Regions from separate parts of the Bacillus luti genome, predicted to be linked through region 1. Evidence: riboswitches for the same ligand, from Rfam matches in the RefSeq annotation. Region 1 holds a riboswitch; the other holds the start of a gene.
What was found. A riboswitch is a leader RNA that binds a small molecule or an ion and turns the genes downstream of it on or off. The one in region 1 is predicted to bind cyclic di-AMP.
Positions count from the first base shown of each region.

Region 2: another riboswitch for cyclic di-AMP. It lies ahead of EUC40_RS16930 (APC family permease); the one in region 1 lies ahead of EUC40_RS22140 (SipW-dependent-type signal peptide-containing protein).

Region 1 is NZ_CP040336.1:4,367,535-4,371,962, reverse strand. Features, by position in the region: gene thiD (bifunctional hydroxymethylpyrimidine kinase/phosphomethylpyrimidine kinase) at 1-458, shown strand, start outside; cyclic di-AMP (ydaO/yuaA leader) riboswitch at 703-850, shown strand; gene EUC40_RS22150 (hypothetical protein) at 944-1,330, shown strand; gene EUC40_RS22145 (hypothetical protein) at 1,347-1,577, shown strand; cyclic di-AMP (ydaO/yuaA leader) riboswitch at 1,839-1,984, shown strand; gene EUC40_RS22140 (SipW-dependent-type signal peptide-containing protein) at 2,082-2,186, shown strand; gene kdpF (K(+)-transporting ATPase subunit F) at 2,183-2,263, shown strand; gene kdpA (potassium-transporting ATPase subunit KdpA) at 2,283-3,950, shown strand; gene kdpB (potassium-transporting ATPase subunit KdpB) at 3,964-4,428, shown strand, end outside.
Region 2 is NZ_CP040336.1:3,333,173-3,337,600, reverse strand. Features, by position in the region: gene EUC40_RS16940 (hypothetical protein) at 1-635, opposite strand, end outside; gene panE (2-dehydropantoate 2-reductase) at 810-1,754, shown strand; gene EUC40_RS27445 (hypothetical protein) at 1,810-1,938, opposite strand; cyclic di-AMP (ydaO/yuaA leader) riboswitch at 2,078-2,224, shown strand; gene EUC40_RS16930 (APC family permease) at 2,369-4,195, shown strand.

The DNA.
Region 1 (4,428 bases):
TATTACAGCAAGAAGCAGTACAAGCATTAAAAGAATATTTATTACCAGTAGCAACTGTTATAACGCCGAATGTTCCTGAAGCAGAAGTGTTAACTGGGATGGAGATTCATAATATTGAAGATAGTAAGGAAGCTGCGAAGGTATTGCACGAATTAGGTGCTAAATACGTGCTTATGAAGGGCGGACACGCAGAGTATCAAGGGAATGAAGTAATTGATTTACTCTTTGATGGAGAAGAGTTTATTGAATTTAGAAGTGAACGAATTCCTTCGAAACAAACGCACGGAAGTGGCTGTACATTCGCGTCTGCAGTTACAGCTGGACTTGCGAAAGGATACTCGATGGAAGAGGCAGTTCAAGAAGCGAAACGATTTATTAGTATAGCAATTGAAAATCCGTTGAATATCGGTAGTGGTCATGGACCGACGAATCATTTTGCGTATAAAGTGAAACTATAATCAGTGTGGGGGGTTCATCCCCTACTGATGATTAGTTGAACCAATCGGGCGTTTACGGGCAGTTGATCTGCCACCTAACTTCTTTGCTCCAGCCGAATTTTGAGGTGGAAGTTTTACTGCCCGTTAATGCGGGATAAAGTGAATAAAACGAGTGTGTAGGTAAGTAAAAAGTCAGTTTTATAACTGGCTTTTTTTCTGTTTACTTTTTCCAAATATAGGAGTAATATATCAGCCAGAATATATTTTTTGTAATACGCTGAGTCCAATTATATGGAGCGGAGGAACCAATTTGTGCAGTGTCACTTGGGGTGAATCTTTCAATTTTGAAAGTAGGGCTACTCTCAAAGTCCGAATCCGACAGCTAACTTCGTAAGCGTCTTGAGAGAGGACGGTGCCATGATGGATACATCACTTCATCGATCTGATTAGTATAGGGGAATATCAATCTATGCTTGGGTTCTTTTATGCTAAGGAGGATGAGGTACATGGAACTAACACTTATTTGTGTTGGAGAAGAAAGCAAGGTAAATAGTTTAATAGATTTAGTAGCCTTTCAACATGAGTTAATTATTTTTACAGCAAATGAAGAGATAGCGGCTGAAGTGAGGAATTGTGGGTTTGACTGGACGTATAGTTGTAGTAAAGAGCAGGATTTTACTAGTATTTGTGAGTGTATTAAGAAGGTGATTTTACTAGGGGATGAGCTTCCAATCATTAGTTTCTTTACAGAACACATTCGCTTTTCTTTTCAAGCACCTATTACTGTTGTTACAAGGAATAAACGATATCCAGCGAGGCTCTATGAAGCAATTGGAGCTACATTTGTCGTGTTTACGAATTGTGATAATATTGCTTTTTTATTTTTTGAATAGGGTGGGGGAAAAGAAGATGAAGGTGTTGTTACTAGGAGATATAGCGAATCGTTGGGCAGTATCGGTAGATCGAGTTCAAGAATTGGTGGTGCTCGATCCTATTTTTCCAAGGCCATATATCATATTGCCATCGAAAGATGCTTTATATTTAAAAACAGATGTTATCGAATATGAGCAGCTCCATTCAGAATTGTCACAAGTTTATATTCGCGGGAGAAATTTGCGTACATTTTTACGAGGAGACTAAAAGTTGAATGAAAAAAGAGCGAATGCGAAGTGCAACAAGCTATGCACTTCATGTCATTCGCTCTTTTTATTTCGTATTTAAAAGATCATTTCTGTGAAAAATAAAGAAAAGGCGAGAAAATAGATGAAATAATATTAATAATACTCAATGTAAGCGTTTAAATAGATGGATATTTTCTTATTTTCAGTAATTTAGCTCTTTACAAGTAAAAAATAGAGGAGTATATTTACTCTCATAAATCATTCATAAAATTTCCAAAAAAACCTAAAATCGCTGAGTTCCAGAAATGGAGCGGGGGAACCAATTTTGTGCATCGTCACTTGGGGTGAATCTTTCAGTTTTGAAAGTAGGGCTACTCTTTAGGCCCGAATCCGACAGCTAACCTCGTAAGCGTTTAGAGAGGAGGTTTACTTTGTGTTGTTCATTTCGAACACTAAGTAGAGCTTAGTGTTCTTTTTTAATATTTTAATGGAAAATTTTAACAAAAAGAAGTGAGGGATAGTTATGTTAGATGTTGTAATGATCGGGATTTTTGTTGTGTTAGTCGCATCGATGGCAAGTCTTGCGAGTTGGTCAGATAAAGTTGTGAAAGAAGGTAAGCAATCATGATGATTGCCTTATCGGTTATTGTTGCAGCAATTACGGTGTACTTAGTGTATGCATTATTAAATCCGGAAAAGTTTTAATTAGGGGGAGTCATTCATTATGATCTGGGTTGCAGTCGTTATTACAATGCTATTGTTTATTCTTGTGGCAAAGCCAACGGGAATTTATTTAGAGAAAGCCTTTCAAGGTAGTAAAAAGCTAGATAAAGTATTCGGGCCTTTTGAAAAACTTATTTTTAAAATTACGGGTGTAAAAGAATACAATCAAACGTGGAAACAGTACGCACTATCATTAGTTTTATTAAATGGATTTATGATTGTTGTCGTGTATTTCATTTTCAGACTACAAGGAGTATTGCCATTAAATCCAGCACACATTGAAGGAATGGAGCCTACGCTTGCTTTTAATACAGCAATTAGTTTTATGGCTGATACAAACTTACAGCATTATAGCGGTGAAAATGGTTTATCTTATTTATCACAATTAATTGGAATTACATTTTTAATGTTTGCAGCACCAGCAACGACGTTAGCACTCGTTATGGCATTTATAAGAGGACTTGCTGGAAAAGAACTCGGTAACTTTTTCGTTGATTTTACGAGAGCACTAACGAGAGTATTTCTTCCTATCGCATTTATTGCGGCACTATTCTTTGTCGCACTTGGTGTACCACAAACGTTAGACGGGGCAGTTACAGCACAAACAATTGATGGGGCAAAGCAAAGTATATTACGCGGACCTGTTGCATCATTTGTTTCAATTAAGGAACTTGGGAATAACGGTGGTGGATTTTTCGGAGCAAACTCTACACATCCTTTTGAAAACCCAGGACAAATGAGTAATATTTTGCAAATGATGCTTATGATGTTATTGCCAACAGCACTTCCATTTACGTACGGACGAATGGTAGGGAATAAAAAGCAAGGGCGCATCCTTTTTGTTTCACTATTCATGGTGTTTCTACTAGGATTTATAACGATTACGACATCTGAACTAAACGGGAATCCGGCATTAAATGGAATGGGTATTGAACATGTACAAGGAAGTACAGAAGGAAAAGAAGTAAGGTTCGGAACTGTATTCTCTTCTCTTTATGCGACTGTAACGACAGCTGCTGAAACAGGGGCTGTTAATACGATGCACGATACGTTAACACCAATTGGCGGGTTAGTTCCACTTGTAAATATGATGTTAAATACAGTGTATGGCGGCGTTGGAGCAGGTTTTGTGAACATTATTATGTATGCGATTATCGCAGTGTTTATATCTGGGTTAATGGTTGGACGGACACCAGAGTTTTTAGGTAAGAAAATTGAGGGTAAGGAAATGAAATTAATTGCGGTAACAATTTTATTTCATCCATTGCTCATTTTAGGATTTTCAGCATTAGCTCTTTCAACAAGTTTAGGGACGGATGCTATTTCTCATTCCGGTTTCCACGGTTTGACGCAAGTGGTATATGAATATACATCGTCAGCTGCGAATAACGGATCTGGATTTGAAGGATTAGCGGATAATACACCGTTTTGGAATATTACAACTGGTTTAGTTATGTTTTTAGGCCGCTATTTCAGTTTAATTACGATGCTAGCTGTTGCAGCTTCATTGAAAGAAAAGACGGTTGTACCAGAAACAGTCGGAACGTTCCGTACGGATAATAGTTTATTTGGCGGCATTTTCATCGGAACAATTGTAATTGTCGGTGCATTAACATTTTTCCCGATGTTAGTACTCGGTCCAATTGCAGAATTTCTTACATTGAAGTAATGGAGGGTAAATGATGAGACCGGTAGTAGTAAAAGAAAAAAGAGTAAATGAGTCACAAATACATGCTGTAGAAGATGAAGTTAGACAAGCGAAAACGATGGATCGTGATATCGTGATACATGCGATGAAACAATCCTTTGCGAAATTGAGTCCGAAAGTCATGATCAAGAATCCGATTATGTTCGTTGTGGAGATTGGATTTATCATTACGTTCATTTTATCGTTTCTTCCAAGTCGTTCTAGTAGTGTACCAGGATGGTTTAATATAACTGTTTCTCTTATTCTATTATTTACAGTTTTATTTGCTAACTTTGCAGAAGCATTAGCGGAAGGACGGGGGAAAGCACAAGCCGATTCTTTAAAACAGTCGAAGAAAGATGTTTTTGCAAATGTTGTAAAAGAAAATGGAGACATTGTTCAAGTTTCAGCAACGGATCTGAGAAAAGGTGATGTTGTTATTGTAAAACAAGGAGAAATG
Region 2 (4,428 bases), 1.0 Mb from region 1:
TGATCTTCAAAGAAAGGAAAGGTTTGAAAGTAAGAACTTCTTAATCTCTTCTTCTCAAAGAAATCTGTTATGCCATGAAATAAATAACCAAAAATGAATCTTTCCACTTGGGAATACTTTTTTCCATTGCATTCAATACAAATAGTCTCGTTTGTATCATTTTTAGTTTCAAGTACACGGAAACGGGCCGCAAATTCAATTGCTTCTGATAATGTCATGTTTGGAGCGGTTTCTACTTCTGTCCGAATTGTTAAGAAGCCAAGCTCATAAGGACAAAGTGTTACGTCAATAGAATGAATGTTGAATGGAACGGAAATAAGATTTGTTGTTAAATGTCCAGTTAAGTTAAGATCTTTAGAATAGCGCTGCAATCCTTTTTGATGCTCTGAGTGAGGAAAGAGTATTTTATTTGTAAATGAAAGATAATATGCTTCCATATTTTGATGTGAAACTTGAAACTTTCCGTAGTATGTATTTTCATTTTCAAGATGATCGAGTCGAAAAGGGTGAAAATCATTTTTCTGTAAGAAAGGGAACATATTTTGTTCATATCCAGTTTTAAAAGAAAACGGGAATATAAATTGAAATATAGCTGTTGTTACATCTTTTTCCTCGATTGTTTGTATTGCCTCCATTTACTTTGTTTCCTTTCATATATGCTATAAAAACAACATGCCCAAATTCATTTGAAAATAACCACTGTTTTATACTTGATTAAGAATGAAAATTCTGCTTATTTAGTGAGGGACATGTATAATGTTATGTATACGAAATGTTATAAAATTGTATTTTGAAAAGGGGGATGTTGTATGCGTATTTTAGTATTAGGAGCGGGTGGCGTCGGAGGATTTTTTGGTGGCCGATTAGTCGAAAAAGGGGAAGATGTTACGTTTCTTGTTCGCAGTAAAAGAAAACAGCAATTAGAGGGAACGGGACTTGTTATTCGTAGTGTGAACGGGGATTTTTCCTTTCAACCGAAATTAATAACGAAAGAAGATCGAACTTTTCCGTTTGATGTTATTTTATTCTCAACAAAAGCGTATCACTTAAACGAGGCAATTCAAGATTTGAAGCCGTTTGTAGGTGAAAATACTATGATTATTCCATTGTTAAATGGCATTGCTCATGTATCACTATTACAAAAAGAATTTGGCGTGGAAAAAGTGATTGGCGGTTTATGCTTTATCGAGACGACGCTAAACGATCAAGGAGAAATTGTACAAACTAGCGCTGCCAATAGACTTGTGTTTGGAGAAATGAAGTCTCAAGATTCAGAGAGAATACAGCATATCGCTAGAGCATTTGCAGGTACGAAATCTAGTTTTGTTTTAAGTGAAAATATTATGCAAGATATGTGGCATAAATATTTATTTATTACTGTAATGTCAGGTGTGACAACATTAATGCGTGCACCAATAGGACCGATCCGTGAAAGCGAAGGTGGACACGATTTTATCCGAAACTTATTTAAAGAATGTGTGCAAATTATGAGATATATTGGGGCACCACTTAAGGATGATATTACAAAGGAACATATGAAAACAATTGATAAAATTTCATATGATATGAAGTCATCGATGCAGCGTGATATGGAAAAAGGTTCGCCTATTGAAGGGAACCACTTACAAGGGTACTTACTAGATGTAGCAGAACAATTTTCTACAGAAGCACCATTATTAGGAGCAGTATATCAAAATTTGAAAGTGTATGAAGAAATGACCTTTAACAGATCAGCGATACAATTGGATGTATGAAAAAATAAAAAAGAAAGCAATATATAAGTGTATTGCTTTCTTTTTTTATGACAAATTATTTATTTCTTTTCGTTCTATCTGTCAAATTTATTTCCTGTTCACGTTTACCGTATAATTGATTAATTTCATTTGCTAACGCATCTAAATAGGAATCGGAAAAAATAGGCTTCTTTTCTTTAGACATATGAGTCTCCTTTATCGATTTTTTAGTATTCATTATGTATATTTACCGGCGGATTATGCGCAATCATTTTAATTTTTTCTTTTTCAAAATTTTTGTTTACATTTTGAAAATAAAGGAGTATTATAATCCACAGTTTCAATTTTCTAAATCGCTGAAACCGCATGGTACGGGGGACCCGTTCTTACGGATTAATTCTTAATCCAATGGGGTGAATCCTTGAAAAAGGTAGGGCTACTCATAGGCCCGAATCCGACAGCTAACCTCGTAAGCGTTATATTGAGAAGGAAGGTGGAGCTTGTGCGACAAAAAAAATAATGTCTACAAGTCTATTTCGCTATGGCTTGTAGACATTTTTTGTTTTCCGAAGAAATGGTTTACTGGCTGTAACAAGCAGAATCGTTCGTACAAAATTATTGGAGAGTGGACAGCTGTGGTTTCATCTATTAAAAGATTTTTAATTGGAAGGCCGTTAAAATCAACTGAGTTAGGAGAGCAAAAGCTTAATAAAACGAAGGCACTAGCCATTCTATCTTCTGACGCATTGTCATCAGTTGCATATGGTCCAGAGCAAATATTAATTGCACTAGCAGGTCTTGGAGCAATCGCTTATTGGTATTCTATTCCGATAGCTGTTGGGGTATTAGTATTATTGACAGCCCTTATTTTATCTTATCGCCAAATTATTTTTGCTTATCCGCATGGCGGGGGCGCATATGTTGTATCAAAAGAAAATTTAGGGATGAATCCAGGCTTAATTGCTGGAGGATCTTTATTAGTCGATTATATTTTAACGGTTGCGGTAAGTGTGTCTGCAGGTACAGATGCGCTAACATCTGCTTTTCCTAGTTTACATGCACATAATGTAATCATTGCGATTATATTTGTTATATTTATTACCATCTTAAATTTAAGAGGCGTAACGGAATCAGCTTCTGTTTTAGCATATCCGGTTTATTTATTCGTTTTAGCACTATTTATATTAATTGGTGTAGGGATATACAATATTTTAACGGGTCACGTTTCACCAACTTTACACACGCCGATTGGAACACCAGTTGCAGGAATTAGTTTGTTCTTACTGTTACGAGCATTTGCATCAGGTAGTTCTGCTTTAACAGGGGTTGAGGCGATCTCAAACGCAATTCCAAACTTTAAAGATCCTGCACCAAACAATGCAGCAAAAACATTGCTTGCAATGGGTGCATTACTTGCAGTTTTATTTTCAGGAATTGTTTTCTTAGCTTATTATTACGGAATTACTCCAAGTAAGGAAGTAACAGTTGTTTCACAAATTGCTGAACAAACATTTGGACGTAATTTCATGTACTATTTTATACAAGGTACAACTGCTTTAATATTAATTCTTGCTGCAAACACAGGATATTCTGCATTTCCGTTATTAGCAGTTAACCTTGCAAAAGATAAGTTCATACCGAGAATGTTTACGATTAGAGGAGACCGCTTAGGTTACTCAAACGGTATTATTATACTTGGAATCGCTTCAATTATTTTAATTGTAGCTTTCCAAGGGCAAACAGAACATTTAATTCCGTTATATGCAGTAGGTGTATTTATTCCATTTACACTTTCTCAAAGTGGTATGGTATTAAAATGGCTTCGTGAAAAACCAGAAGGATGGGCTTTAAGATTAACGGTCAATTTAATTGGTGCAGTCATTAGTTTTATCGTAATGAGCATGTTCTTTTTAACTAAATTTGCACAAGTTTGGTCAATTCTTATTTTCTTACCTGCTATCATCTTCTTGTTCCACCGAATTAAGAAGCATTATGATGCAGTAGGAGACCAACTAAGTTTAAAAACTTGTGAGCGAATTGTTCCGATTGAAGGAAATGTAATTGTCGTTCCTGTAGCTGGTATGACACATGTAGTAGAAAATTCATTAAACTATGCGAAATCTCTTTCAGCAGATCAAGTTATCGCTGTATATGTTGCTTTTGATAGAGAAGAGGAAAAGAAATTTGAAGAGAAATGGAAGAAGTGGCAACCTGAAGTAAGGCTTGTTACATTACATTCTCATTATAGAAGTATTATTCAGCCGTTAACTAAATTTATTGATACAGTACAATATAAAGCGAGTGAATCAAATTACCGAGTTACTGTAGTTATACCACAGTTCATTCCGAAAAAAGGTTGGCATAACATTCTTCATAATCAATCTAGTTTACTCATTCGTGCGTATTTACTCTATAAGCGAAATGTTGTTATTACGACAGTTCCATATCATTTGAAAAAGTAAGAAGATTTTTAGGGATAGCTTCAAGAAATTGAAGCTATCCCTTTTATGTATATGCTATGCATAATTGCATATGAGTTAAAAAGATATATTGATATAATTTTTGTGTCTATGAGTAAGTAGAGGTTTTTCTTGTGATATATGGATATTTCAATTGAAAAAGTGAAGCGGATTATATTTTGAAATAAAGACATGGAAGCTTGAAAATAAAGGGAATGAAAATACTTCTTTACGTT